Regions from separate parts of the Desulfosporosinus acidiphilus SJ4 genome, predicted to be linked through region 2. Evidence: a T-box and tRNA genes for the amino acid it is inferred to sense, from the RefSeq annotation. Region 2 holds a T-box; the other holds one or more tRNA genes.
The links. A T-box is a leader RNA that pairs with one kind of tRNA and senses whether it is charged. The one in region 2 lies ahead of DESACI_RS20605 (valine--tRNA ligase), so its partner is inferred to be a tRNA-Val.
Positions count from the first base shown of each region.

Region 1: it encodes a tRNA-Val, which carries the amino acid that the T-box ahead of DESACI_RS20605 (valine--tRNA ligase) is inferred to sense. The anticodon was not compared.

Region 1 is NC_018068.1:111,614-126,848, reverse strand. Features, by position in the region: gene DESACI_RS00690 (ATP-binding protein) at 1-957, opposite strand, end outside; gene DESACI_RS00685 (Fe-S-containing hydro-lyase) at 1,143-1,700, opposite strand; gene DESACI_RS00680 (fumarate hydratase) at 1,697-2,557, opposite strand; gene DESACI_RS00675 (sigma 54-interacting transcriptional regulator) at 2,987-4,684, shown strand; gene DESACI_RS00670 (succinate dehydrogenase cytochrome b558 subunit) at 5,066-5,668, shown strand; gene sdhA (succinate dehydrogenase flavoprotein subunit) at 5,849-7,573, shown strand; gene sdhB (succinate dehydrogenase iron-sulfur subunit) at 7,595-8,347, shown strand; gene ystJ (NADP-dependent malic enzyme) at 8,551-9,780, shown strand; gene DESACI_RS00650 (IS110 family RNA-guided transposase) at 10,311-11,417, shown strand; tRNA gene DESACI_RS00645 (tRNA-Val) at 12,288-12,364, opposite strand; tRNA gene DESACI_RS00640 (tRNA-Leu) at 12,369-12,456, opposite strand; tRNA gene DESACI_RS00635 (tRNA-Cys) at 12,469-12,542, opposite strand; tRNA gene DESACI_RS00630 (tRNA-Gly) at 12,554-12,628, opposite strand; tRNA gene DESACI_RS00625 (tRNA-Phe) at 12,630-12,705, opposite strand; tRNA gene DESACI_RS00620 (tRNA-Asp) at 12,719-12,794, opposite strand; tRNA gene DESACI_RS00615 (tRNA-Val) at 12,916-12,991, opposite strand; gene DESACI_RS00610 (glycosyltransferase family 2 protein) at 13,083-14,312, opposite strand; gene DESACI_RS25325 (hypothetical protein) at 14,942-15,064, shown strand.
Region 2 is NC_018068.1:4,460,883-4,476,117, reverse strand. Features, by position in the region: gene DESACI_RS20610 (FMN-binding glutamate synthase family protein) at 1-753, shown strand, start outside; T-box leader at 941-1,162, shown strand; gene DESACI_RS20605 (valine--tRNA ligase) at 1,218-3,878, shown strand; gene DESACI_RS20600 (bifunctional folylpolyglutamate synthase/dihydrofolate synthase) at 3,901-5,226, shown strand; gene DESACI_RS20595 (DUF47 domain-containing protein) at 5,410-6,036, shown strand; gene DESACI_RS20590 (inorganic phosphate transporter) at 6,029-7,036, shown strand; gene DESACI_RS20585 (SPOR domain-containing protein) at 7,178-7,876, shown strand; gene DESACI_RS20580 (redox-sensing transcriptional repressor Rex) at 8,027-8,659, shown strand; gene cimA (citramalate synthase) at 9,283-10,875, shown strand; gene DESACI_RS20570 (tautomerase family protein) at 10,915-11,307, opposite strand; gene DESACI_RS20560 (hypothetical protein) at 11,741-12,187, opposite strand; gene DESACI_RS20555 (hypothetical protein) at 12,507-12,950, shown strand; gene DESACI_RS20550 (glutamate--tRNA ligase family protein) at 13,115-13,783, opposite strand; gene aspA (aspartate ammonia-lyase) at 13,923-15,235, shown strand, end outside.

The DNA.
Region 1 (15,235 bases), 580 kb from region 2:
CGAAGGTCTGGCAAAATCTAAAAGTCCCTGGACAATTCGGTCAAGACGGTTTACCTCTTTCACAATCACGGCGGTGTATTCACGCCTCGGGTCATCAATATCCAACTCATCCTCTAAAACCTGTGAGTATCCTTTGACTGCCGTGAACGGATTGCGGATTTCGTGAGCAATACCTGCCGCTAATTCCCCCAAACCCGCAAGTCGGTTAGCGCGCAGGACCTTGGCCTCCAGCAGGCGCTTCTCACGTAAATCGAAAATCATAGCTAAAGCGCCAACGATCTCCTCATCATCATGCAGTCTTGAGATTGAGATAGCCACGGCTATGGAATTCCCATCAGGCCGAGAAAAGATTTCTTCCTTAGTCATGTCTGAAGACTGCCTGGTTAAGGCATCTTCTAAATGGCGGATTAAAGCGGGAGGCAGTCCAATCTCCTGATAATTTGTACCTAAGGCTTTTCCCGGCGGAATCCCCGTCAGGATTGAGGCCGCAGGATTAAAGAGTATAATCTTACCTATTTTATCAACCGTAATGATACCATTCGGACTGCTCTCGAGTAAAGCATCTCTGTGGCTGCGTGTCTCTCTTAAGTTGGCAGCCAATTGATTAATGGAAGCGGCTATTTCTCCCATTATCCCCCGCTGAACATCAATAGCTGTATTGGCGTCATGACTTAAATTATCCAGACCTTGCTTGATTTTATTGACTGATCTGGACAGTTCACTCGTGAAAATTCCTGCGCCGGTTAAACTGACAACCGTACCGATGATGACAATATAGACAATATTTTCCCGCAAGCGGGCTATCTCCACTTGCTCCCTGCTAAGAGGATGTCCTAATTCAAGGGCTTGGCTTTGTAAAGCCTTATCCGCGGCTTCCATGGTGATTAAACTGGTTATAACAATGGGGGTCACAACGAGTAAGAAAATGGACAATATCAGATTTGCGCGGAACTTCATCTGGTAAGCCTCCATCTCTAGTCAGTACCTTATTATTCGTCTGTTTACCAAAATTCCCTTTAAAGAAGTATTAATAAAATGAACTTTCAATAAATTCCAAGAACAGCCCGCCCCTTGGACGGGTGCTCTTGGAATCTTCGTGCTCTATGTGACAGCGGCACCCTATGCCCTTGCTAAGATTGCCATCATAAACTCCGGTACTGTGCTTTCCCTATCTCATAAAGATTGTTGCCATAACAATCAATGACCACGATGACAGGAAAATCCTTGACGGTTAAGCGCCGGACGGCCTCTGTTCCCAGCTCGGGGTAGGCAATTATTTCTGCGGAAACAATGCATTTGGAGATGATAGCACCCGCTCCACCAATCGCCCCGAAGTAAACGGCACTGTGTTCCTTCATAGCGTCAATCACTTCAGGAGAACGCAAGCCTTTGCCGATCATTCCAGTTAACCCTTCAGCGATTAGCGTGGGAGAATAGGCATCCATCCGCCCGCTGGTTGTCGGGCCGGCGGAGCCGATTACCTGACCTTCTTTAGCCGGAGTCGGTCCTACGAAATAAATGATTTGATCGTTTACCGAAAAGGGAAGATCAGCGCCTTTCGCCAGGGCCTCGATCATTTTCTTATGGGCTGCGTCCCGTCCTGTATAGATGACACCGCTGATCAGGACACTATCGCCTGCTTTCAGACTCTTAAGCTTCTCTTTGGTAAGGGGAGTTTCAATCCGTATGGATTTGCTCATCTGCCATTCCTCCCTTGTATGACAATTTCTTTGTGACGGGTCGCATGGCAGCCAATGTTCACGGCAACCGGCATCCCGGCAATATGCGTGGGATAGACTTCGACGTTAACCGCAAGCGCTGTTGTCACCCCGCCAAAGCCTTGGGGTCCAATGCCAAGCCGGTTAATACGGCTTAATAATTCTTCCTCAATTTTTGCCAGACGCTCTTCCGGATTATGTTTGCCTACCGCTCTCAGTAAACTTTTCTTGGCAAGGAAGGTCGCTTTCTCCATCGAGCCGCCTACACCCACTCCGACAATGATCGGTGGACAGGGATTTCCGCCTGCCCGGTCCACCGTATCCACGACAAACTGCATGGCCCCTTCCAAGCCCTCTGAGGGCTTACACATTTTCAAACCGCCCATATTTTCGCTGCCGAATCCCTTCGGAGCCACGATCAGGCGCAGAGAATCGCCCGGTACAATGTCATAGTGAATAATTGCCGGCGTGTTATCCCCGGTATTGATCCGCTCAAAAGGATCGCTTACAACGGATTTGCGTAAATAGCCTTTTTCATAACCGAGACGTACCCCTTCATTTATTGCCTCAGTTAAGGCCCCGCCGACAACATGCAAATCCTGACCAAGTTCGACAAAGATGATTGCCATCCCTGTGTCCTGGCACATGGGAACTCTCTCCTGCCGCGCCACTTGAGCGTTCTCAATCAGACGTTCCATCACCTCAATCCCTAAGGGTGAACGTTCGGTTTGCAAGGCTTTTTCGAACCCCGTCATGATGTCCGACCCAAGGTCGTAATTAGATTCTATACAAAGCTTTTCAACCGCTGAAGTGATTTCGTCAACATAAATTTCCTTCATTTGTTTTCCCCCCAATGTTGTTGTATTTAGATGATATATTTTTTTCACTGACTCCTTTCTTACCACCGCATTTCATGACTGCTTCTATTCATGGGCATTTCCATACAGTGTTATGATTACTGGTTTTCTTCTCTGAATAATAAAGCAAAAACTATGCCAACAAATAGAAACTCGCAGAAAGGCTCAGGCATGGCATAACTGCTGGGTTTTCGGAAGAACCTCCGCAAAAATCTTGCACACAATAATTCTAATTTCTATATTTTAGATTCAGATAAGTAGGAAAATTATGCAGAAATCGTCCAAAGTACTGAATTGAAGCCTTCCTTGAAAAATAATTATTTTTCTAAAAATTAGACTATATATAGGAAATCGGCGTAATATATCGAATATTCTAAATGACGTTGATTGTAACATTGAGGAGTGGAATTTATGGCTCTCAAAGTAAGAGTAGGCATCGTAGGCATGGGACAAGGCGGAACGACGGTCTATAAGACCCTTTGCAAAATTGACAATATCGAGATCATTGTGGTCTGCGATCGTATCGATAAGAGCGCCGGCATGGAAATGGCAAGGCAGGACGGGGTCGCAACCTGCAAAACCTTGGAGGCCTTTCTTAAGGTTCCGAATCTCGATGTCATCATTGAAGCAACCGGCAGCCCCGACGTTCAGGAAGATTTAGAGCGTAAGAAAGCAAAATCCAGTGCCTTAATCGAAGCGCAGGGTGCAAATCTTATGATGAACATCATTGAAGAAACCGAAAAGCTTGCTATCATTAAACAGCTTAAAGGGGAACTCGATACGATTCTGAACTCGGTCCAGGAAGCCATTGAAGTCGTCGGCATTGACGGAAAGATCAAATATGTCAACCCATCGTTCAGCCGAGTGACTTCAATTCCCGCGAGTCAAAGAATCGGCAGCAATATTTTTGAGGCTTCCCCAAACGGTGCCCTGGCAAGGGCTCTACGCACCCATGAATCCGTGTTCGCACACAGGTCAAGGGTTGGCGGCTCTAACGTCGATGTCATCTCAAATGCCTCCCCGATTATCGTGGATGGAAAAATGGAAGGCGCCGTCGTGGTATTCCAGCCACTGACGGATATTTACAAGCTGATGGAACAGTTGAAAGCTTCCAATCAAGTCATTGATGAACTGCAAAGCCGCATTAATCAAATCTCGACCAGTTCCTATACTTTTGATGATATTATCGGGAGTCACCCGGAATTTGAAAGCGCCTTGAGTTTGGCTCGCAAAGCGGCGAAGAGCAGTTCAACCATTCTCATAACCGGGGAATCTGGCACCGGCAAAGAGCTGTTTGCTCATGCCATCCACAGCGCCAGCTCACGTTTTGACAAGCCTTTCGTCAAGGTTAACTGCGCAGCGATTCCAGAGACCTTGCTTGAGAGTGAATTTTTCGGACATGAGAAAGGGACCTTTACCGGCGCTCTGAAAACGAAGCTGGGAAAAATGGATTTGGCCAACGGCGGAACTATTTTCTTAGACGAGATTGGAGATATGAATCCCTATCTCCAAGCCAAACTCTTGCGCGTCCTACAGGAGATGGAATTTGAACGGGTTGGCGGAACCAAAACCATTAAAGTGGATGTCCGGGTGATTGCCGCAACCAACCGCAATTTGTTATCATTGGCGAAACAAGGGAATTTCCGCGAGGACCTTTTTTACCGGCTTAATGTTATTGAATTGCGCCTGCCGCCGCTGCGCAGCCACAAAGAAGACATTCCCGCCTATGTCCACTCCCTCATCGGCAAATTCAACCGCAAGTTCGGCAAACATGTCGTAAGCCTGACCAGTCAAGCAGAAGAGCTTTTGCTGAATTATAACTGGCCAGGCAACATACGGGAGCTTCAAAACGTCATGGAACGCGCAATGCTAACCACTGAGAAAGAATTGATCAGTCATAAATCAATCCTTAATCTCCTGGATTCCCACTCTCCTATCCCTCAGGAACATACAATCGAAGAGATAATACCAATTGAACAAATGGAGAAACAAATGATTCGCCTGGCGTTAAAACGTTTCGGCGATTCCGCCGAAGGGAAAAAGCAAGCCGCTAAAGCTTTGAAGATATCCCTGGCAACTCTTTATAATAAGCTGAAGACTATGACCTAAGGTAATACGATAAAAACTATCTCCTCGATCTATACAGCAGACGAGCATACTCTAATTCACTTGGCTAACGTCCAACCTATTCAAATTAACATTATGGGAAATCAATATTTCTATTATTTAGAATTTTACCTATCTAAATTCTAAATAATAGAAATATTTTTATTTCTTAGGGTTTACTTATTGAATGATTCTTTACACCCCCTTTTAATTTTAACTTGATGTTCGATCTCTTAAGCCCTACTTAGATAGGGTTTAACGCTTGTCAGGAAAGAAATTTTTTGTAGATAAAATTAAATATTCTTAATTGGCACACAGTTTGCAACTCTCTTTCTCACATGCACTATTAATTATTACAACTTGAGAGGAGAGGATCCGGAATTTATGAGTACACCACAAAAACCTTATCATTTCTTGATTCGCAGAGTCCATTCTTTATTAGGGTTAGTGCCCATCGGTCTGTTCTTAATCTTTCACATGTTTCTCAATCTTTCCGCCCGTGGAGGGCCAGAGATGTACGACAAAGTCATCGGCACCATGCGACACTTTCCAGGGATTATCATCGTTGAATTGGTTGTCATCTTTATTCCCATCTTTCTACACGCCGTCTATGGAATCTGGGTGGTTTATACCGGACAAAGCAATATTTTGAGCTACAACTATGCAAGAAATTGGTTTTACCTGATCCAACGAATTTCCGGCATCTATACTGTTATCTTCATTGTTACTCATGTTTTTCTCCTCCGTTTTGGCGAGGCCAGTTTCGCGGCAATCCATCAGTTCATAAGCAATCCCCTGGGACTGATCTTCTACGCCTTGGGCGTGCTGTTTGCAATCTTTCATTTTGTCAACGGCTTATGGGCCTTTGCCATCACTTGGGGAATTACGATTGGACCACATTCCCAAAAGGTTCTGTCTTATGTATTAGCGCTAGTCTTTGTCATTATATCCGCGGTTGGCTTAGCCGATCTTTCCGCTTTCCTGTAAGAAAGAAATTATCGGTCTGAAAAATTCTTGTTCTATAGAATCATACAATCTGAAAAATTAATCCAATCCATTCTGACCGAGAAAGTAAATCGGGACTCAGGAAAGCCAATCATAAAACATTTATTTGACAAACAAATCAGAACGTGATCTTTGCAAGACCAAATTTTAGGAGGTTAAGGAATGAGTAAAGTCATCGTAGTAGGCGGCGGCCTTGCCGGGTTAATGGCAACGATCAAGCTTGCTGAAGCCGGTACGCAGGTCGACTTGTTTTCGTTAGTGCCGGTTAAACGCTCCCACTCGGTTTGCGCCCAGGGAGGTATTAACGGAGCTGTTAATACTAAAGGAGAAGGAGACTCTACATGGCTGCACTTTGACGATTCGGTCTACGGCGGGGATTTTCTCGCCAATCAGCCGCCGGTCAAAGGAATGTGTGATGCGGCGCCAGGGATAATTCACTTGATGGATCGGATGGGCGTCATGTTCAGCCGCACGTCGGAAGGCCTGTTAGATTTTCGCCGTTTCGGCGGAACCAAGTTTCACCGTACTGCCTTCGCCGGAGCCACCACCGGCCAGCAGCTTCTTTATGCGCTTGATGAACAGGTCCGGCGCTACGAGGCTGAAGGCATGGTTCAAAAATACGAACAGTGGGAATTGCTCTCGGCTGTGATCGATGAAGGAGTTTGCAAAGGGATTGTCGCCCAGAACTTGCGGGATATGAGCATCCAGGCCTTTGCAGGAGATGCGGTCATTGTCGCTACCGGCGGGGCAGGCGCCGTCTTCGGTAAAAGCACAAACTCGACTATATGTACCGGAAGCGCCTCAGGGGCATTGTATCAGCAAGGCGTGCATTATGCCAATGGAGAATTTATTCAGATCCACCCTACTGCAATTCCGGGAGATGATAAGCTGCGGCTGATGTCGGAGTCGGCTCGGGGAGAAGGCGGCCGGATTTGGACGTATAAAGACGGACAGCCCTGGTATTTCCTTGAGGAAATGTATCCGGACTATGGAAACCTCGTTCCCCGCGATATTGCCACCCGCGCTATTTACGAAGTCGTCTTCAATCAAGGGCTTGGGATTAACGGCGAAAATATGGTTTACCTCGATTTGTCCCATATTGATCCGGATGTCTTACAAGTCAAGCTTGGCGGAATCCTGGAAATCTATGAAAAGTTCGTCGGAGATGATCCGAAAAAGGTTCCTATGCGGATTTTCCCGGCTGTTCACTATTCCATGGGCGGACTTTGGGTTGATTATGATCAAATGACGAATATTCCCGGACTTTTTGCTGCCGGCGAGTGTGAATACCAATATCATGGCGCCAATCGCCTGGGGGCCAACTCCCTGCTTTCCGCTATCTACGGTGGCATGGTCGCCGGGCCTAAAGTAATGGAATATATTAAGAAAAATAAGCTTAAGACCCCCATCGGCAGCGAACCTGTCTTTCTCAATGAAAAGAAACTTCAGGAGAAAAAATGGGCAGAGATCATGGCAATGAAAGGTCCGGAAAATCCCTACCTCCTCCACAAGGAATTAGGAGATATTATGACCTTAAATGTAACCGTTGTCCGCTATAATGATAAGCTTGCCGAAACTGACCGCGTGCTTCAGGACCTCCTAAAACGCTGGCATAACATTGGGAGAAGCGATAATTTTGAATGGGGAACCCAGGAAGGAACGTTCATCCGCCAGTTGAAGAATATGTTGGAGCTGGCCAGGGTGATTACTCTTGGGGCCTTAAACCGTAACGAAAGCCGGGGCGCCCATTATAAGCCAGAATATCCTGAGCGCGACGACGTGAACTTCTTAAAGACAACCATAGCCCGCTGGACACCAGGCGGCCCGGAACTCAGTTATGAGGATGTTGATGTATCCCTGATTCCGCCGCGTCCGCGTCATTATTAGAAGTAGGAGGCGAAAAAGAGCATGGTTCAACAAAATAAAATTCACTTTAAAATCCGACGTCAGGACGCCCCGAATAAGCCAAGCCGCTGGGAAGAGTTTGACGTTCCTTACCGGGAAAAATTAAATGTCATTTCCTGTTTAATGGAGATTCAAAAAAATCCGGTCACATCTTCCGGCCAAAAGACGACGCCTGTTGTCTGGGAATGCAACTGTCTGGAAGAAGTTTGCGGAGCTTGTACTATGATCATTAACGGCAAAGCGAGGCAAGCCTGCTCTGCCCTGATCGACCAACTGGAGCAGCCTATTGTTCTTGAACCACTGACGAAATTCCCCCTAGTACGGGACCTCATGGTCGACCGGCAAATCATGTTTGACAATCTAAAAAAAGTCCACGCCTGGATTCCCATTGACGGAACCTATAATTTGGGCTCCGGTCCACGGATGGCTGAAGTTAAACGCCAGTGGGCGTATGAATTGTCCAAGTGTATGACCTGCGGCTGCTGTATGGAAGCCTGCCCGCAAGTAAATTCACGCTCCAAATTTATCGGACCGGCCCCGATATCTCAAGTCCGTCTCTTCAATGCCCATCCCACCGGAGAAATGAACAAACATGAACGCCTGGCTTCCCTACTGGATGAAGGCGGGATTGCCGACTGCGGCAATGCCCAAAACTGTGTTCGCGCATGTCCGAAAAATATTCCTTTAACCACGAGTCTGGCAGATTTAAACCGCGAGGTAAATAAGTTTACGCTTAATCGCTGGCTGCGAAGATAACAATAACATCTGTTGTTTAATGGCTATTATTGATATAGAAATCTATCTTCGCAGATAGCACTCCACGATCTGCGCTAGAGTCAACTGAGTAACGCTCAATCTAATACCTAACTTCAAAAATCTATCATCCAAAACTTTACTATAGTATTTGACTAACTGAGATCAACAAAGCTAAATATTTTAATTGGAGGGTGATTTCTTTAATGGGAACCTTAAGAGAAGATGCTTTAGAACTCCACCGCAGCAATATGGGAAAACTGGAAGTGCACAGCAAAGTACCCGTGCGAGACAGTCGGGATTTATCCCTGGCCTATTCCCCGGGAGTTGCTGAACCTTGTCTGGATATCGAGAAAGATAATGACCTGGCCTATGCCTATACCAATAAAGGCAATTTTGTGGCCGTCGTTTCCAACGGAACGGCAGTCCTTGGTCTGGGAAACATTGGGGCACAAGCCTCCATGCCTGTTATGGAAGGAAAATCCGTACTCTTTAAAACGTTTGCAGGGGTTGACGCCTTCCCGATCTGCTTAAACACTGAGGATATCGACAAAATTGTTGAGACGGTAAAGCTCCTGGAACCAACCTTTGGCGGCATCAACTTGGAAGACATCAGCGCACCGGCCTGCTTTGAGATTGAAGAACGGCTGAAAAAAGAAATGAATATCCCCGTTTTTCATGATGACCAGCATGGTACAGCTATCGTCGTAATGGCCGGAATGATCAATGCTCTTAAAGTGACCGGAAAACGCCTGGATAACATTCGAGTTGTCACCAATGGTGCAGGCGCTGCCGGCGTAGCCATTATTAAATTACTTCTTAGTATGGGTGTCAAAGATGTGATTATGTGCGACACCAAAGGAACCATCTATAAAGGCCGCCCGGTTGGAATGAATAAATCCAAAGACGCCATTTCCGAAGTCACAAACCGTCAGAAGCTGGCGGGGACACTGGCTGATGCCTTAGTAGGCGCTGATGTCTTCATCGGAGTTTCGGCTGCGAATACCGTAACTCCGGAGATGGTAAAATCTATGGCCGCTGACCCCATCATCTTTGCCATGGCCAATCCGATTCCGGAAATCATGCCTGAGCTTGCTAAAGAAGCGGGTGCCAAAGTCATCGGAACCGGACGTTCGGATTTTCCCAACCAGGTTAACAACGTTTCGGCTTTCCCAGGCATTTTCCGAGGCGCTCTCGATGTCCGCGCCACTCAAATAAATGAAGAAATGAAAGTTGCCGCTGCCTATGCGATTGCAAACCTGGTCAGCGACGAAGAACGCACCTCGGATTACGTTATCCCAAAAGCTTTTGATCCCCGAGTCGCTCCCGCTGTAGCAGCGGCTGTTGCTAAAGCCGCAATGGACAGTGGCGTAGCAAGGATAACTGTTGAGCCCGAAGAAATTGCTAAGAAGGTTTGGGCGGTCAGACCAACGTAGTCTGCGCAAGGCAAAAAGACTCGAATCAAGGAATAGCTCTCATGCAAAAAGCGCCCATATTGGGCGCTTTTTGCTGTGGATCAAAACAATAAAACAAAAAAGCAAAGCAAAACAGAACCCTGAAAGCGGAGTCTTCTACTACCAGAACCGTTTGGCCTGTTGTAAATGCTCTAATCGCTGGAGAGATTACAACAGGGCCGTAAAATTCGGACCGTAAACACGGTATATACCGCTTCTGAGGCACGGGACTGCGACTCGGCCACTGCTGCACATGGTATATCCGGCTTCGGAAACGCCCTACAATGCCTTCTCTGGTCTGAAACGGCGGAGTAGTATCATGGCCCACTATCTTTTATGTGAGGGCATAGAAAAAGACACTGGCGAGCTGAGGCTTAGTTTTCTTGCTTTCCTCTAGCATAAGTTATCATGAACGAGACGGCCCCAATTCGCAGCACACAGGTTATTTTTGGTAATGCTATACATGTTAATGATTACCAAAACAGAGCTGAAATGCGAAAGGAGCCGTTACTATGAAGGATAACACAAAATACGTAGGTTTAGACGTATCCAAAGAAAAAATAGCAGTTGCAATTGCCGATGAGGGCAGAGAAGCCCCACGCTACTGGGGTGTTTGCCAAAATAACTCTGAATCGATTAGAAAGTTAATGAAACAGTTAGGAACACCGGGACAACTCAAAGTTTGCTATGAAGCTGGCCCTACGGGGTATCCACTTTATAGATTATTGCTTAGTCTGGGCATCGAATGTAGCGTTGTAGCTCCTTCTTTGATTCCCACAAAACCTGGAGAACGTGTAAAAACCGATCGTCGTGATGCTATTCGCTTATCTCAATTATTTCGTGCTGGAGAATTAACCCCCATTTATGTTCCTACTGAGGATGATGAAGCTTTGCGAGATTTAGTTCGTGCTCGAGAGGATTCAAAAGAGGATCAGCTTCGAGCAAGGCATCGATTAACGAAATTCTTATTGCGATATGACTTAAATCCTCCGGCAGGCATAAAAAAGTGGACAGCAGGTTATCGGGATTGGCTGGACGCTCTGAAGTTCAGCCGTGCTGCACAGAGTACAGTATTTCAAGAGTACCTTCACCATTTAGACGAGATTGAACAGCGCATAAAACGGCTTGAAGCAGAAATTCATGACCAGGCGACAGATAGTGTTCATGCCCCGATGATTCAAGCGCTGCAAACCCTGCGAGGTGTGGCAGAGCTATCAGCGACCAGTTTAGTTGCTGAGATTGGATCGTTTACACGGTTTGGCAGTGCCCGACGAATAATGTCTTATACTGGGTTGGTTCCAAGCGAGCGCTCGACGGGAGAAACACGTCATCAGGGAAAGATGACCAAAACGGGAAATGCTCATGTACGACGTATATTGATTGAAGCCGCCTGGAGCTATCGTTATACACCTGCGATAAAGGGGGAGATTCGTAAAAGGCAGCAAGGGAAACCGCCAGAGATCACAATGATTGCATGGAAGGCCCAAGACCGGTTACATCGGAAATATAAACGATTAATGGGGCGAGGAAAACCAAGTGGGAAAGTAATTGCAGCCGTTGCAAGAGAATTAGCGGGTTTTGTTTGGGCGATAGCATGTGAGGTTGAAAAAGCATCCTAAATTTGGTGAAGGATGATTATTAAAGAATTTGGATTATAAGAGGTGCGAATTAAAAGTAGGGCACGTAGGCAAAAGGAAAAGTCCGTAAAGGAGAATCCACGAGTTGCACTTGTTGCTAGGTTTGTTATACAAACTGAACGCACGCCATAAGTTCGTGGCAGCTCCCCAGACGAAGCGATAAAATGTGAAAATCCACGAATATCAGACTGCTCATCGTCGATGTAAATCGTTTGCCTTCGTGCCGTGTTTTTAAATCAGCAGAAAAGAATGTTGGGGCTTCGCCCCAAGAGTTTAACGCTTTAAATTCTCCTGCAATTTAAAAAGGAAGGGAACAATTTGTTCCCAATTCCTCATTGCAGCAGAAACCAATCTAGCGCTCAGGTTGCTCTCCAGCATTGCCCTATCCTCTAAGATTGGCAAGAGCTACCTATAGTGTTACCAAAATGTGCCCAAAATAAGGTTTTACCAATAAAATTTTAAAAAAGAAGACGGGGCTAGTTGACAGTCTCGTTCATATCAGTGCAACTAACCCGCCTCCTTCACCAGAGGGGATGTTTAAAAACTTAACTCGGAATACCCAAATCAGGGTCAAACAGCCAAAAGGGTTATCATTTCACAATAGTGGAGCGGCAACGCCCTTCTTTAATAATTAGGGAAGCAACCGTGATATATTTTCTAAGGTTATAGGGGGGAAACCCCTCAAAATGAGCGTCTGTCGCTTTGTCAGTCTGCTTAGGAATACTTTCAGATTAACAGATATTAAGGGATAATTACAAGTTCTCTATTTTGGTTGGTCACTCTCCACAGATATAATAAAAAACCTTGTAATCCCTAATACCAAGGACTACAAGGTTTTTGTTTTTGTGTAAATGGTGGGTTTGAGAGGACTCGAACCTCCGACCCCCGCGATGTCAACGCGGTACTCTAACCAGCTGAGCTACAAACCCATAATGGTGCCGATGACCGGAATCGAACCGGTACGGGCTATTAACCCGCGGGATTTTAAGTCCCGTGCGTCTGCCAGTTCCGCCACATCGGCAGTTAAAATATTTGGAGGCGGCACCCAGATTTGAACTGGGGATAAAGGTTTTGCAGACCTCTGCCTTACCACTTGGCTATGCCGCCACGTAAGTGAATGGAGCGGGTGACGAGATTCGAACTCGCGACTTTCACCTTGGCAAGGTGACACTCTACCACTGAGTTACACCCGCGTGGTGCCTCAGGACGGAATCGAACCGCCGACACGAGGATTTTCAGTCCTCTGCTCTACCGACTGAGCTACCGAGGCAAAAATTATAAAATGGCGACCCCGATCGGACTTGAACCGACGATCTCCTGCGTGACAGGCAGGCATGTTAACCACTACACCACGGGGCCATCTTTCGTCAACCGAGGTACAATGCTCGATGTTCGAACAATAACCCCTAAGTCATCAAGCTTTAACCAAAGTCACTTAGGAATGAACTGAACTGTCTCATCTACCTCAAACTAAGTTTTTTGGTGGGCGATGACAGGTTCGAACTGCCGACATCCTGCTTGTAAGGCAGGCGCTCTACCAGCTGAGCTAATCACCCAGGCGACTGACGAATATCAGTATACACAAAAAAGTCCCCTATGTCAAAACATTTTTTTAAACCCTTTTCCCATTACCTAGCAAGGTTCTCACTAGCTTGTTGATACTTTTTTCTGCTTTACAACATCTTCAATATTAATTGAGCGAGTATGCTTTGTATGGGACCATTGCTTATCTTTGCGATGGACGAATCCTAAAAAGACAATCGGAATCCAACTATAGATAAACAAAGGGTAGAGAATCAGGCCTATATAGGCTTTCCAGGGAATGCGGTCCAGCGCTAAAGCTGCAACAGGATAGATATATTGAATCGAAGACAATATCTGCCACCCCGTCCAAGGCATGACCAATGTAAAGATATTACTATAATTTGATTGCAAACCTGAGATAAGGTTCGTCATCATAAAAAAAGTTGCAATCATAACAAGAGCGGGTTGAAAAAGGTGAATAGCGGCATCAAAATACATAATCTTTCGCTCGCGAATACCTTTAATTATTAAGGGGAAGAAATAGCGTCCTGCTACATCCACCTGACCCTGAGCCCACCGTTTTCTTTGATACCAAGATTGCATAAAAGTTAACGGTTTCTCGTCATAGACTACCGCATCATGTGCCCATGTAGTTTTTATTCCATGTGATAAAGCCTTCATACTAAATTCAAGATCTTCAGTCAGAGACGTCGCTCCCCAGCCAAATTCTTTCAAAACATCTGTTGAAATACACATGCCTGTCCCACCAAGAACGTTTGACAACCGCCCCGTATTATATCTCGCAAGTTGCAACAATCTGTTTGTAACCCAAAATGCAATTGAAAATGTGTTGGTCACCCATGTGTCCATTGGATTTTTAGAATCCAAGTAACACTGAACTATTTTATGTCCTTGGCAAAGTTTACTGTTCATTTCGAAGAGAAAGTTTTCTTTGACTAAATTATCTGCATCAAAAATCACGATAGCATCGTATTGACGTTCCATTTTAAAGAGACGATAAAACATCCATTCAAGAGCATATCCCTTGCCGCGTTTTTCTGTATTAAAACGTCTATGTACGATAGCCCCCGCATCTCGTGCTATTAAAGCCGTCTTATCAGTACAATTATCTGCCACCACAAAGATGTCAAAAAGCTCTTTGGGGTACTCAAGCATTTTAAGATTCTCAACGAGAGGTCCAATCACTGCCTCCTCATTATGAGCAGCGACAACAACGGCAAAACTCTTCTCGGGAGTTACTATTTTAACCTCACGTTTTCTGTACAATCCAAATATAGACAGGACAAAATAATAAAAGGTCAAAAATATTATTATTATTTGGACGGGAATCATAATAACGTCAAATAACTGTTTAATTGAAAGCCCGGACAACAAATCCACCTATCTGACCTCCTTCTAACCTATAAATTTTAACATACGAATTGAACCTATGCAAGGATTCTTGTTAAGATGTAAATCCACATTATCTATTTTTTACGTTTATTTTCCAACTCGACAAGTTAGAACTATAATATTTTTTTATGGTTACGATTGCTTCATTATTTTGAAGATAATAAAAGCAATTAGTGAACCACAAAAGACCATAAATGTTAACGCGGCCTTGATACCAAAACTAATTGATTGCCAGTAAACATCTCCTATGCGTGAACCAGAGACCCATGGAATGAAATTACGAAAAATATGAGCTGCTGCACTTCCTAAAATGATCAAGAAAAGAACGCTTGAGCATACAAATAGTATACCCGATATGCCAGTTAGTGTATCCAACTTAAAATGTCGAATTATGTCTCGTTTCCACCAATAGAATTCAATATATAGGATATCAATCCATCTTCGCCGCATATCTTTTCACCTCAATTCTACTTTATGACCCGCTTTATAAAAAAAAGATTATTTACTTAAGTATTTAAGTTTAAATTCTTATAAAGATGGTTAGAATCGAAACCAAGGAGGTGGTTAATATGCCAATTCCATCATCGGATGGTAAATTTATTCACTGTTCTTACTGCAACCAAAGGTTCCTTTTTAACTACGAAGCAGCAAAACATGAAAAGGAAATTCACCCGGAACAATTGCCAACTTAATCTTACCTATACTGCCCTAATAGCGCGTAGCTTTTCAGCAGTATTGTATGAGCGGCAATAATAAAAGTCTATTGCCTTACTTAATTATTAATGCAGCTAGCTTAAACCATTTTTATTCAAAGGACTTTACCTTGCGCGGATTACTTATCAAATTATCTCATTACAAAAAGA
Region 2 (15,235 bases):
CCCAATGCTGTCAAGGGAAAGGCTCAAAAACTCATGGGTATCTCTCCCGTGGAAACATTAGTTACCCCTGCGGTAATCCCGGGAATTCAAAGTCCCTGGGATTGGATCAAGTACGTTAAGGATTTAAGAGGAGAAGCAGGAGGTATACCTATTGGCCTCAAACTCATGGCCACCGGTGCGATCGAAAGAGATTTAGCAGTGGCTTTAGAGGCGGGCTTTGATGTGATTGTTGTTGACGGGGCCCAGGGCGGCGCCTCGGGGGCTTCTCCCATGATTTGTGATGATTTAGGGATTCCCAGCTTACTAGCCTTAGTTCGGGCGGAACGATTTCTTTGTGAGCAAGGTGCCCGTAAAGAGGTGAGCCTGGTTGTTGCCGGTGGGTATGCGACCAGCGGTGAATGTTTGAAAGCCTTAACTCTGGGAGCCGATGCGGTCTATTTAGGAACCGTTCCCTTGTTTGCCTTAGTACACCGGCAAATTCATAAAATACTTCCCTGGGAACCTTTAACTCAATTGGTTTGGTACAATTCTCCCTATAAAGATCGGCTTGACATTAATTTAGCCAGCCAAAGCGTTGCCAACGTTTTCAAGTCGATGACTTTGGAAATGGAGGAAGGTGTACGGGCTTTGGGAAAAACGTCTTTGTCTGAGCTGGGCCCCAATGACCTTGTAGCTTTGGATGATTGGACGGCCAAAGTAACCGGAGTAAAACCTGCTTATACATACCAGGAAGTGTTTGGTTCCAAAAAATGACAGCAGAGCCCATGAACTAACGAATTCTACATCTTAAGGACGGCGAGTACCAAGGTTGTCGATACTGATTCCTGAATGCTGAGTCCTAATGCCGCCCAAAATGGTTACAATAAAATAAAAGGACTAAACCCTATAAATTTTGACATTAATTAACCTTCTGAGTATAATGTATTCAAATCAAATATTGGTAAACCCGGTGATTGTGAGGAATAGCATCAGGATACCGTTCAGAGAAAAGACTAGGAGCTGAGAGGTCTTTACGGTAAAGTGCTTGGGTCGCACAGGAGGGGCAGAGGGGAACGGAGTACTTTCTGACGGAAAACCCGTTAGGTAAATGAGAGTGAAATGCCATGCTGTAAGGTTGTTTCACTGAAATAAGGTGGTACCACGATCGCTTTTCGTCCTTTATCAGGATGGAAAGCGTTTTTATATTCAATTTTGGGAAGGGGTTTTGAAATAATATCATGGATGAAACTAAGAAAACGGAAATGATAGAGATGGCTAAGGCTTATGACTCGAGCCAAGTTGAGGGAAAGTGGTATCAATTCTGGGAGGAGAATGGATTTTTTCATTCGGAGGTCGATGACACGAAAAAGCCTTTCAGTATTGTCATGCCGCCGCCGAATGTTACGGGAGCTTTACACTTGGGCCATGCCATGGATGGAACGATCCAAGATATTTTAACAAGATATAAACGGATGCGCGGCTTTAATACTCTTTGGCTGCCCGGAACAGATCATGCTGGGATCGCTACTCAAGCGAAAGTAGAGGCTCAGATCGTTAAAGAAGGTACAAGCCGGCAGGAACTTGGGCGGGACAAATTCCTGGAACGGGTCTGGGATTGGAAACAACAGTATGGCGGACGCATTACCCAACAACTTCGGCGTTTAGGGGCTTCCTGTGACTGGGACCGAGAACGGTTTACTATGGACGAAGGCTGTTCAAAAGCGGTGCGGGAAGCTTTTGTATCCTTGTATCGTAAAGGTTTGATATACCGCGGGAATTATATCGTCAATTGGTGTCCAAAGTGTCATACCACCATTTCCGATATCGAAGTGGAGCATGTGGACAGCGAAGGACACTTGTATCATTTGAGTTACCCTGTAAAAGACAGCTTAGAAACCTTGGTTGTTGCCACCACAAGGCCGGAAACGATGCTGGGGGATACGGCAGTGGCTGTCCATCCGGAGGATGAGCGATATCAGCATTTAATCGGCAAAACCCTGATTTTGCCTTTAGTGGACCGGGAAATCCCGATTATCGCCGATGAGTATGTGGATCGGGAGTTTGGCACCGGCGCTGTGAAAATTACCCCGGCTCATGATCCTAACGACTTTGAAGTAGGGCTGCGTCATCAGCTTCCCCAAATTGCCGTAATGGATAAAGAAGCCAGAATGAATGAACAGGCTGGAAAATATCAAGGGCTGGATCGCTTTGAAGCTCGCAAGGCAATTGTCGAAGACCTGAAAACAGCAGGAGTCTTGGTTAAAATTGATAACCATGCCCATGCTGTAGGTGAATGCTATCGTTGTTCGACGGTGATTGAACCTATGGTCAGCAAACAATGGTTTGTGAAAATGGAGCCTTTGGCCAAGCCGGCCATCGAAGTTATTAACGACGGGCGTCTGGGGTTTGTGCCGGACCGTTTTGATAAAATCTATCTGGGCTGGATGGAAAACATTCGTGATTGGTGTATTTCGCGTCAGCTGTGGTGGGGACATCGTATACCGGTATGGTATTGTGAGGATTGCGGTCAGGAGATCTGTGCGCAAGAAGACCCGACGAACTGTCCCTCTTGCGGAAGTGAGCATCTGAAGCAAGATCCGGATGTCCTGGATACTTGGTTTTCCTCGGGACTTTGGCCTTTTTCCACCATGGGCTGGCCGGAAAAAACACCGGAATTGCAGCAGTTTTATCCGACAACGGTGTTGGTTACCGGCAGGGATATTATCTTTTTCTGGGTCGCGCGCATGATCTTTATGGCTATGGAATTTATGAAAGAAGTGCCTTTCCCGAAGGTAATGATCCACGGCCTGGTGCTCGATGCAAAAGGCCGTAAAATGAGCAAGTCTCTGGGCAACGGGGTTGACCCCATTGAAGTGATTGAACAGTATGGAGCGGATACGCTGCGTTTCATGTTAATTACCGGCAACACCCCGGGCAATGATTTGCGCTTCCATCCGGAACGACTGGAAGCAACACGGAATTTCTGCAATAAGATTTGGAATGCTTCCCGCTTTGTTCTGATGAATTTAGAAGACTACGAGGCCGGGCCGCGGGGAGAACTTACCCTGGCAGACCGCTGGATCTTAACGCGTTACGCCTCCACCATCGAGAAAACCACAGAAGCTCTGGAAGCCTTCGATCTGGGCGAGGCCGGCAGAATTCTCTATGAATTTATTTGGAATGAATTCTGTGATTGGTATATTGAACTCAGTAAGCCCCGGCTCTATAACAAAGAAGATGCTCTCGCCCGACACACCGCTCAGTCTATTCTCCTCGAAGTTCTTGAAGGGACACTGCGTTTGCTGCATCCCTTTATGCCCTTCCTGACGGAGGAAATCTGGCAAAACCTCCCCGTTCAGGGCAAAAGCATTATGATGCAGTCATGGCCCGAAGTACCAGCCTATCATGACGAAGAGGCCGTGAAAAGCATGACTCTTCTAATGGAGGCGATTAAAGCAATTCGTAATATCCGAGCTGAAATGAAAGTATCGCCCGGCCAAAAAGTAGAGATTCTGATGCTTGCCTCCGATGCAAACCAACGCCGGGTTTTGGAAAATGGAAAAGCGGATATTCTAAAGTTAGCCGGTGGGGCGAGTGTGGAACTGTTCGAAACCATGGCTGAGAAACCCTCACAGGCAGCAAGCGCTGTTTTAGAAGGAGTGGAAATTTATCTTCCTCTGAAAGGCCTTATGGATCTGGATAAGGAAATAGCCCGTTTAGAGAAGGAGATAACCCTCGTACTTGGTGAACAAAAGGTTCTGGAAGCCAAACTCAATAATCCGGGCTTTGTCGGCAAGGCGCCGGCAGCTGTTGTGGCTAAAGAACGCGAAAGGGCGGAAGGCTTAGCCGCTCGAAAAGCAGCTTTAGAAGAACGTCTGAAGGAATTGCAGCAGAGTTAATACGTTACAGGGGGGAAACGAGATGAAATCAATGGAACTTGAGCATACGTACCAAGCTAGTCTTGATTACCTTGTCAACCTAACAACTTTTGGGATGAACTTTGGCTTGGAGAGAATCCGAGAACTGCTTAAAAGGTTAGGGAATCCGGAAAAGAAACTGCAGGTTGTTCATGTGGGGGGGACCAATGGCAAAGGCTCTACGACAGTTATGGTTGCCCGAATATTACGGGAAGCGGGTTATAAGGTCGGTGTTTTTACCTCTCCTCATCTCCATGATTATCGTGAGCGTATAACGATCAATGGACAAATGATTCCTAAAGAATGGGTAGTTCAGATGATTTCCATTCTCCGTCCCCATTTGGAGGATATGGTTGCCGAAGGATTTGAACACCCTACAGAATTTGAGGTAAGTACCGCCCTGGCCTTCCTTTATTTCGCTCAAGAAGAAATTGATTATGCAATCGTTGAAGTTGGCCTGGGAGGAGCTATTGATTCCACCAACGTGGTAACTCCTCTAATTTCGGTCATTACCAATGTAGCCATGGATCATATGGATTATCTGGGTCCTGATGTGGTATCTATTGCCAAAGTTAAGGCGGGAATTATTAAACCGGAGTCTTTGGTCGTCACAGCAGCTCAGGATCCTGATGTTATTCAAGTGTTGCGTGATACGGCGAAAGCCAACAATGTACCCCTCTTTATCGTGGGTGAGGATGTTCACTGGGAAAGTATATGGAGCGGTGAACTGGAACAGGAATTTGATCTTGTGGGGCTGCATTCTACGTATTATAAATTACGTCTGCATCTTATTGGGCCTCACCAATTGCGCAACGCTGCAACGGCCGTGACGGTCTGTGAACTTCTGCAAAGCAACTGCGGAGTGATTATTCCGCGGGAAGCTGTCTATGCCGGGCTGCGTAATGTTGAATGGCCGGGACGATTAGAAATGCTTTCTCTTAATCCTAAAATTCTTTTGGATGGGGCTCATAATGTTGATGGGGCCCGAGCCTTAGCAGAGGCGCTTCCGCTTTATTCCCGGGACCGCCTTATCCTCTGTATGGGAATGCTGGCAGATAAGGAACGGGAAAAGGTTGTGGATATGCTTGTACCCATGGCGGAAGAGATTGTTATAACCCGTCCCAATTCTCCGCGGGCTGGGGATTGGTTAGCCTTAGGGAAGCTTGCTGAACAGCACGGACGTCCGGTTCAATGTATTGAAGATCCTAAAGAGGCCGTTATCTACGCCCTGAGTCGTCTGGGAGAAAAGGACATGCTCTGTGTTACGGGTTCCCTCTACATGCTTGCAGATGCCCGTCAAGCCCTAATTGAGGAGTTAAAGAAAAAATAACATTCACTTAACATAGTTTTAGAGCAAGGGCCTGATACTTGCCGCCTTTTTATGAACTGTTTCGAAAAACTTAATATATTTTTTACACAAACCCCCAAAGATTTGATACAATGTTTCGTGGAGTGTCCTAGTGATTTTTGGCTTTCCAGGAGAATTGAAAAAATAGGTTGGGGGTTATTTCGTATGTTCGGTTTGTCACCAAAAGAGGATAAATTTTATTTACTCTTCACCCAAAGTACCCAGATCGTCTCCAAAACCTTAATAAGGCTCCAAGACATCATGCAGCAAGACTCTGTTTCCTCGGAAGATGCGGCTCAAATGCATCGATTCGAACATGAAGCAGATAATGTCACAAATCAAATCATGGAACGTCTTAACTCTACCTTTATCACACCCCTAGATCGTGAAGACATCTACAAACTTGCGCAAGTATTGGATGATATCGTCGATTTCGCCGAAGGCACCGTAGAACGCATGCTCTTGTACCGAACAGGAAAACCTTCCCTTGGAGCTCAGGAACTGGTACATTTAGTGGGACTGGCAACTCAGCAAATCCAAGCGGCTTTTGCGTGTTTAGGCAACATTCATTTTAAGAAAACCACGATTTTGGCGGCCGCTGAAGAAATCTATCATTTAGAGAGCGCCGGAGACAAGCTCTATCGCCAGGAAGTGGCGAGACTCTTCGAATTTGAGAAGGATCCTATCGAAATTATTAAGTGGAAAGAGATTCTAGAGCATATTGAAACGACGCTGGATCACTGCGAATCTATCGCCGATCTTCTCAAAAGTGTGGTTCTGAAATATGACTAATATTGGCGCATTGTTAGTAATTGTTGTCTTTTTAGCCTTAACCTTTGACTATATTAATGGATTCCATGACACTGCCAATGCCATTGCCACCAGCGTATCAACACGGGCCTTGAGTCCTAAACATGCCGTTGTTTTGGCTGCGGCCTTTAATTTACTGGGTGCTTTGGTCAGTACAGGAGTGGCCCAAACCATTGCTAAGGATATCGTTTCACCGACGTTAACGACGCAAGAGGTCATTATAGCGGGTTTGCTGAGCGCCATTACTTGGAACCTTTTGACTTGGTATTTAGGAATTCCCAGCAGTTCTTCCCATGCAATTGTCGGAGGAATTGCCGGTGCGGCGGCAGCGAAAGCCGGATTTGCAGTTCTGCATTGGGAAGGCTTAGGCAAAATCATTACGGCCTTAATTTTCTCTCCGATTATCGGTATGATCTTAGGTTTTATCATTATGAAAGTGTTGAACATATTTTTCGGCAGTTTTTCACCATCGCGAGTTAATCATGGATTTAAGAAAATGCAGCTTCTTTCCGCAAGCATGCTAGCCTTTAATCATGGTTCCAATGATGCCCAAAAATCCATGGGGATTATAACAATGACTCTCATTGCCACAGGAATTCAGGCTCAGACAGTTCTGGCGCCTCCCCTTTGGGTTAAACTGGCTTGTGCTCTGGCTATGTCCCTTGGGACTGCCGCTGGGGGATGGAAAATCATTCATACCATGGGTGGCAAGATTTTTAAACTTGAACCTATCAACGGCTTTGCCGCAGATTTAAGTTCTTCCATTGTTATTTGGACTGCTACGGTATTTCCAAGCCTGCACCTCCCGGTATCGACGACGCATGTGGTTTCGGGTTCGATTATGGGGGTGGGCAGTGCGAAGAGAGTTTCGGCTGTACGCTGGGGCATTGCCCAACAAATGCTTATCGCTTGGGTTGTGACAATTCCCACAACTGCGGCTATTGCTGCCTTATACTATTTCGTTGTTTCGAGAATAATGTAAAAAAAAGAAATTTAAGAGGGGTCTGCAATAAACGACTGAAAGTTTACTGCAGACCTCTTTTGAATTTTGAAGTCTATTTTTTGAATTCATAACATATCTTCCGTTAGAAGGGTTGTCCGGCCCTGCGGAAGGGGAAGAGGCATGAAAAACTTTGAGCGTCTGCGCATCCTCGCGGCGTTGGTCTTGGGAATCATCGGCCTAGGTTTATTGACTTGGGGAATCGGAAAAGTATACTTAGAACTTGTCGGGCATTCGGGAGGAATAACTGCTCAAAAAGTAAAAAACGGCGGCCGCCCAGCAGATCAAACAGATATCTTCGTGTTGTCTAAAGCAACGTTTTGGACCTGCCAGATTGGTATTTTTAAAAGCGAAGAAAATGCTCAGTCTTGTCTAAAACAACTTAAGGAATTGTCCTATTCCGGTGGGATAATCAGTCATAATCCCTGGATTGTTGTCCTTGGCTTAGGTCACACAGCCGAGGAATTAAACGGATTGAAGCAGGCTCTGGCAGAAAAGGGAATCCACGCCTTAATCAAACAAGTGAAACTTCCGGAACGGACATTTCGAGTGACAGGAAATGGCTCTCACTTGACGATGGAACTTCTGGCCAATGTAAATGCAATTTTGCAGGAGGGGATTAATTCTCAAAGATTAGCCGAAGAATTTCAACTATGGAACAGTCTTGCCGGAGATTATTCTCCATCACAATTAGTTCAGCTTCACAATATCTATAATCTGCTTCGAGAGAAAAGTGATCCGGAAGAACAACATTTACTTGGATTATCCTTGTATTTTGAAGCAATGAGGATTATAAATAAGTTTTCTGGAAATAATAGTTAGTAGGCCGAAAAACATCCAAGTTAGGATCTAAAATGGTAATCGGTAATATTCTGAAGATTACAAATTGGAACTATTTGCGTTTTTGGTCAATAGTGATATAATTAACATAACTATCTATATTAATTATCAGATGAGAAATGAGGGAACTTATTGAAAACGCTAAAAATCCCGGAGGCCACGATTATTCGACTCTCAGTTTACTCACGACATCTGACAGACGTCGATAGAAAAGGAATAATTACCACCTCATCAGGGGATATCGCAGAAGGAGTCGGTGTCAGCCCCGCACAAGTCCGGAAAGACCTGGCTTATTTTGGAGAGTTTGGAACAAGGGGTGTGGGGTATAACGTCAAAGATCTCCGTCAACATATTCTTAGAATTCTTGGTTTAAGTGTTGACTGGAGTGTTGCTTTGGTCGGGGCCGGGCACTTAGGTTTGGCGTTAAGTTCATACAAAGGCTTTCGTGAGAGAGGGTTCATTATCACCAGTATTTTTGATTCGGATCCAAGCAAGGTCGGAACAAAAATCGGTGATGTGGAAGTCTTGCCGATTGAACAACTGGAAGAAATTACGAGACAAAACCAAACGCAAATCGGTATTATAGCCGTACCATCGGCGGTAGCTCAAGATATTGCAGATAAACTTATTAAAGCCGGCGTGCAGGCAATCTTGAATTTTGCACCGGTAGTTTTGAATGTTCCGCCTGAGATTGAGCTGCGTAATGTTGATCTTGCCGTTAATCTTGAAGTACTTACCTTTAACGTAGGGGCCCAAAGATTTTAGGCTTGAAACGTGCCGAACTATTTCTATACTAATACTTAAATACTCAAGGCCAATGAGTTCGGGGAAGGCAGTGAAGTGCGTGAACCGTTCTCATTGTTGTTTCCAAAAACGGTTTATGCGATTATTTTTGCTATCTATCTACCCATACCAGCAATTATGTTAATTAAGTAAGTTTTGATAAATGCAGTTACATAAATATAATACCGTCAATTTAATAAATATAATACCAACATAATTTATTCGGTTTTTTAAAACCCCCATTTCTATAAGCGGGGGTGGGCCCTTCGTAAACTTCAGGTGGGGTAGAGTCCCTATCTGAACTCCGATGTTCAGCTTTAACTGAACGTGTTCACTAACATAGCTACTGGCGTCTGCCCAAAGATACAGCTAATATAGCTAATAAGATACCTCTATGGAGATTGTGCTGTTGTACATTAAGGCGTTTGTGTCATATAATAGAGCATAAGAAGTGTGTCAAGGGTTCCGCCGCTGGGGTCTGGACCGAGCGACACAGGTTGGAATACCAACTACACCGTGTGGGACAAAAGCCCCGTGGAAGTTCTTTAGAACGGCTGCGGGGTTTTAAGTACTAGTTAGTCTAGTTTCGCCAGAGGAGGAGAAAGATGGGTCGCGACGAGGGTAAAAGAAAAATAACAGTTTATGACACAACCTTAAGAGATGGAGCTCAGGGAGAAGGGATTCATTTTTCGACTCAGGACAAGCTGAGTTACGTCGAACGGATTAAGGAGATGGGCAGCCTCTATGTGGAAGCAGGCTGGCCGGGAGCTAATCCGAAAGATGATAATTTTTTTCAGCTTTTAAAAGAGCAGAACATTCCCATGACACATATTGCTGCCTTTGGGAGTACTTGCAAAGTCAATGAGTCTCCGGAAAATAGTGAGATTCTACTTAAGTTGGTGGCTTCCGGAGCTCAAACGATCACCATCTTTGGGAAGGCTTGGGATCTGCATGTCCGTGATGTCTTGAGGACAAACTTAGCGGAAAACCTCCGTTTAATCCGTGAATCTGTTTCCTTCCTGGTCCAACAGGGCCATGAAGTTTTCTTTGATGCAGAACATTTTTTTGATGGATTTAAGGAGAACCCGGACTATGCTCTGAAGTGTATTAAGATGGCTCTCGAGGCTGGGGCAGCGATATCTATCTTATGTGACACCAACGGCGGGTGTTTGCCTGCTGATATCGCCCGGGGCGTCGAAGCAGTTATGCAGGAATTTGCTCCTCGAGAATTAGGAATTCATGTTCATAATGACAGTGGATTGGCAGTGGCTAATTCACTGGTGGCGGTGGAAGCCGGGGTAACTCAGATCCAAGGGACTTGGAACGGATTTGGTGAACGCTGTGGGAATGCCAATTTAAGTACTTTGATTCCGCTCTTGCAGGTCAAAGGGAACTATACCGTCCTTTCGGAATCGGCACTTCATAAGATCACCCCATTTTCCCGATTTGTTGCGGAACTCTCCAATGCTCCCTTTGATGAGAAGCAGCCCTACGTGGGGCGCAGTGCCTTTGCTCATAAAGCAGGGATGCATGTCGATGCAATTCTCAAAAATCATCGTACGTTTGAGCATATGGATCCGCTGGATGTAGGAAATGAGCGTCGAATATTGATCTCAGATCAGGCCGGGAAAGCAAATATCTTAGAACGTCTTCGCCGTTTTGCTCCGGATATTCTTAAAGAAGATCCCTTAGTAGAAAAGGCCATGTTGGAGATTAAGGACATGGAGAACCATGGATTTCAATTTGAAGCGGCAGAGGGAAGCCTTGATCTGCTGCTGGTGCGTATATTAGGTCGCTTCAGCACACCTTTTGAGGTGTTAGATTACCATGTTTGGAGTGATCCGCTGCGCGGTGAACTTGATTCGGTGGCTGTTGTTAAAGTTAAGGTGGGGGAACAAACCGTGCATATTGCCTCAGAAGGAAACGGCCCGGTAAATGCCTTGGATACGGCTTTAAGGCAGGCCTTGGCAAGTTTCTTCCCCATTCTGGAAAAGAGTGAACTGGTCAATTACAAGGTGAGGGTTTTAGATGGATCGCGGGGCACCGAGGCTATCGTTCGGGTTATTATCGATACTCGTTTGGGGCGCGAGGTTTGGGGGACCATTGGGGTCTCCAACAATATTCTTAAAGCCAGTGCCCAAGCTTTGCTTGATGCAATCAATTGGACGATTTGGAAGTTTGAAGGAGGAGCGTGTTAGGGGACCGTCCCAACACACATGATCGCAAGACCTAAACGTCTAAACGTCTACTTTGAACCCTAAATTTACTTCACTCGCCATTTTACCGCCATGAACCCCCCAGTTTTCCAAAGGTGGTTCATGAACCACAATAGTAATGTCTTCTCCGTCAATGCCGGGGTTGTTTTGAAGATTGCGGACTATAGCAGAGTAAAGAAGCCTCTTTGCTTCAGGGCTCCTGCCCTTGAATACTGTCAAATCTATAATGGTACATTGATCAGTTTTAGTATCAGAGAACTCAAAGTGTTCATTATCCAATTCGTAGAGCCGCTGGTTCCGATCGTAATCAGGAATTTTAAACGATTCCACTAACGCAGAATGAACCCCGTCTAAAATCGCTTTTTTATACTCAGTACTTCTTCCTTTTAGAATTTCTACCTTAACTAGGGGCATACCACTTACCTCCTCCAGCTTGAGATTTCTATATTTAGATCTTCGTCAAACTGGAATAAATAACCTTCTGAGTCTTATAATTAAAATTATGAAAAAGAGCTGCCATTTGGCAGCTCTTCACTGTTGACTTAAATTAGTACGTATTAAATGGCCGATAATAGTTAATTAAAGTTAATGCCAAATAAATTATGCCGCATACAATAACTATTGCAAATTTGCTTAATTTGAAGGGCCATACATTAACTGGAATAATAATTGTAGCCCATACCCCAATTATAGCTCCAATTTTAAGGGTATTCTTCAGAAAGGATCGATGAGTTTTTAACCATGAACGCTTTTCATTAAATAAATCATTCAATATAAATCCCTCCCCCTCTCCCTATTATAAACTATAACCATATTGCCCTCTCTGATGTTGTCCTGTAACAAAGGTTTAAACTTTAGCTTCATATTGTTTAAAGAGATATCTCTTTATGAGAAAGCCTCTTGATAAACCTCCCATAGCTGCTGCACAGGCATGTACGTAGTTACCGGAAGTATTCTGTACTAAGTGAATATTTCCTACAAGAGTCCCAAATATTATAAATAATAGAGATTCTGCGAACATACTAATAAACAAGCATTTAATTACAAAATAATCGTTTCCAAGTATCTTAGGACTATGATACATCACTAATCCTAAGAATGCACTATAGCCAATATATGATAAAATTCCTAATAGGGGACTTCCTTCCTTAATAAACATCATACTTGACGCTTGGAAAAAGGTAACGGTTGTAAGATGGAAAAATTTCATGATCTCAACAAATATACCTACAGGTATGGCCCCTAATATTGATAACAGCATAGCAATTAAAGGTTTATCATACTGCAACTTCACATTTACAACTCCCTTTATTATTTATGTTGTTATTATTGATTTTTACGCAAATAAAATACTATTTTTCTATACTGTTGTCCCTATATCTGCAAAATGCCATAATTGTTAACGAGCAATTATGGCATCGGTGTTTTTAAAAGGCAAGCGTCAATAAAGTGAAGAGAATACTGGCCCACTATGGGTTTCGATTATTGGGTCTTTAGCGAAGGTTATTTTGAGTATATTTTGGATTCGCATCTTTAACCAAGTAACTCTTATATTTGTGTATAGAAAATACTTGCGAAGAAATGATAATAGCAAAAACCATGAAGGAGTTAATATGGCAGAAGTAAAATTTGACAAGCCTTTAATTGCTATGTTTCTATCAATAATCGGTGCTATACCTGCGGGAATATTCTCTGAAATAATGATTTACTTTCATTTCACTACAATATCTGCTCCAAAGGCAACAAGCATGATGTTTATAAGGGAAGGTAGCCTTGCGCTAGGAGTTTTATCTCACATAGGATACAGCGCAATATTAGGACTGTTCTTGTATTACACTCCTAAATTCACCGGAATCGATCATTACTTAATTAAAGCAGTTTTTATTAGTATGTTTGCTGAGGCTGTACTTTTTATTGTTTTCGGAACCTTTATGAGAAATGAATATATGATTCAAAATGCAGCTGGTAACTATTCACAAGCATCAGCTGCAGCAATTGCGGGTCTTGTTAGAGGTTATCTGATTAAGCGATATCTATTCAAGAAACCAAATTTCTAATTTAACAAAAAATGGTATTTTGCTAAAAAACAGCATCTATTGACACAGAAGTATCCAATGTCATTGCAAATTGCTTCGGCTAAACTCCCAGATAGCGAACCAATCTTTGCGCATGAATTAGAAATCTAGAGCAGCATCCATCTCCTCATGCTGTATACTTAACTTTAACCTCCAACGAATTGTTTTGGATCTATTGTTATTTCGTGACGAGGGATCAATTCCAGACTAAAGGGCTTAATCAACTCCTGGGCATTTAATGGAAAAGGTTCAGGAAGGATTCCCGCCCAATATCCCAGCCAGCCTACAACTTGTTGGGGAGCTATGCCGGCCTTTCGTAGCGCATACAGGCTTACATCACCATGTCGTTTGGAAAGCCGGTGACCGTCCGGGCCTAATAAAATAGGGACATGTGCATATTCCGGAATGGGCCAATGAAGTGCATGAAAAAGGGCAATTTGTCGTGCGGCTGAAACTAGTAAGTCAGAACCGCGAAGCACATGCGTAATGTTCATCATGGCGTCATCAACAACGACGGCTAATTGGTAGGCATGTACGCCATCACGACGTCTGACAATAAAATCACCCAACGTTTTTCCGGGTTTGTAATTTTGAACACCGTAACAAAGATCATGGAACGTGATAGTCCTAGGTTTTAAATTAAAACGCAAACTATAGGGTTCTCTTTGTTTTCGATGCTCAACTTCTCTGGAGGATAGCTTGCGGCAAGTGCCTGTATATTCTGAAGCAATATCTATGCCTTGGGGGGCTGAAGCAGAAGCCCGGATATCTGCCCGAGAACAAAAACAGGGATAGACTTCATCGTTCTTTGACACCAACGTGTGAAGTGTGTCGAAAGGACCGTCCCTTTACACGATTTTCGTCGACAGAATTTCAGAAAAGTTGTATAATGTATACAATATACATACTTAACTATAGTTTGTATACTTGCTTAAAGATTGGAGGAGATGTGGCATGCGTCAGGAGAAAGATTTAATAGGGGTTCATGATGTTCCCGATGATGTCTATTATGGAATTCAAACACTGAGGGCGACCGAAAATTTTCCGATTACAGGGTATCATCCTCACCGAGAATTAATCCGGGCTCTGGGCATGGTTAAAGGGGCTGCTGCTGAAGCTAATATGTTTATTGGTTCTCTCAGTCCCGCTATCGGCAAGGCTATCGTTGAAGCTTCTAAGGAACTTATTGATGGGAAGTTTCATGACCAGTTTGTAGTTGATGTAATTCAAGGCGGGGCTGGAACCTCAATTAATATGAATGCCAATGAGGTCATTGCTAATCGGGCTATCGAGATTCTTGGGGGTAAAAAAGGCGAGTACTTTAAAGCTCACCCTAATGTTCATGTGAATATGGCTCAAAGCACTAACGATGTCTTTCCTACGGCAATTCGAATTGCCTGTTTAAATGTTGCCATGGATTTAATGAAGGCTTTAGATGAATTGCGTCAATCTTTGGAGGAAAAAGCGCAGGAATTTGACGGTATTATTAAAATGGGGAGGACCCATTTGCAAGATGCGGTGCCTATTCGCCTTGGTCAGGAATTCTCGGCTTATGCTCATATGATGGGACGTGACCTTAAGCGCTTGAAACAGGCTATGCAGGCCCTTGAGGTAATGAATATGGGCGCGACCGCGGTAGGAACGGGCTTGAATGCTGATCCGAAGTATATTGAAAAGGTATCTGAACGTTTAGTTGAATGGACAGGCCTGCCAATGAGGATGGCCGAAGATTTGGTCGATGCAACACAGAATACGGATGCCTTCATGGAGGTTTCGGGAGTCTTAAAAACCTTAGCCGTTAATCTTTCCAAAGTGGCAAATGATTTGCGCCTTATGGCTTCAGGGCCGCGAACCGGCTTGAATGAAATTAATCTGCCTCCAATGCAGCCGGGATCTTCGATTATGCCGGGCAAAGTAAACCCAGTGATGGCTGAAGTGGTTAATCAAGTATCTTTTCAGGTGCAGGGAAATGATTTTACAATTGCCTTAGCTTGTGGTGCTGGGCAGCTTGAGCTTAATGTTATGGAGCCAGTAATCGTGTTTAATTTGCTTCAATCCCTGGATATTTTGCGCAACGTTATTCGCGTTTTTCGAGAACGCTGTGTGGCAGGGATCACAGCAAATGTGGAACGATGCCGGAATATGGTGGAAAACAGCGTTGGAATTGTCACTGCCATCAATCCGCATGTAGGATATGAAGTGGCCTCCGGAGTGGCCAAGGAAGCGATTATGAGCGGCCGGCCCGTTCGTGATATTGTACTGGAAAA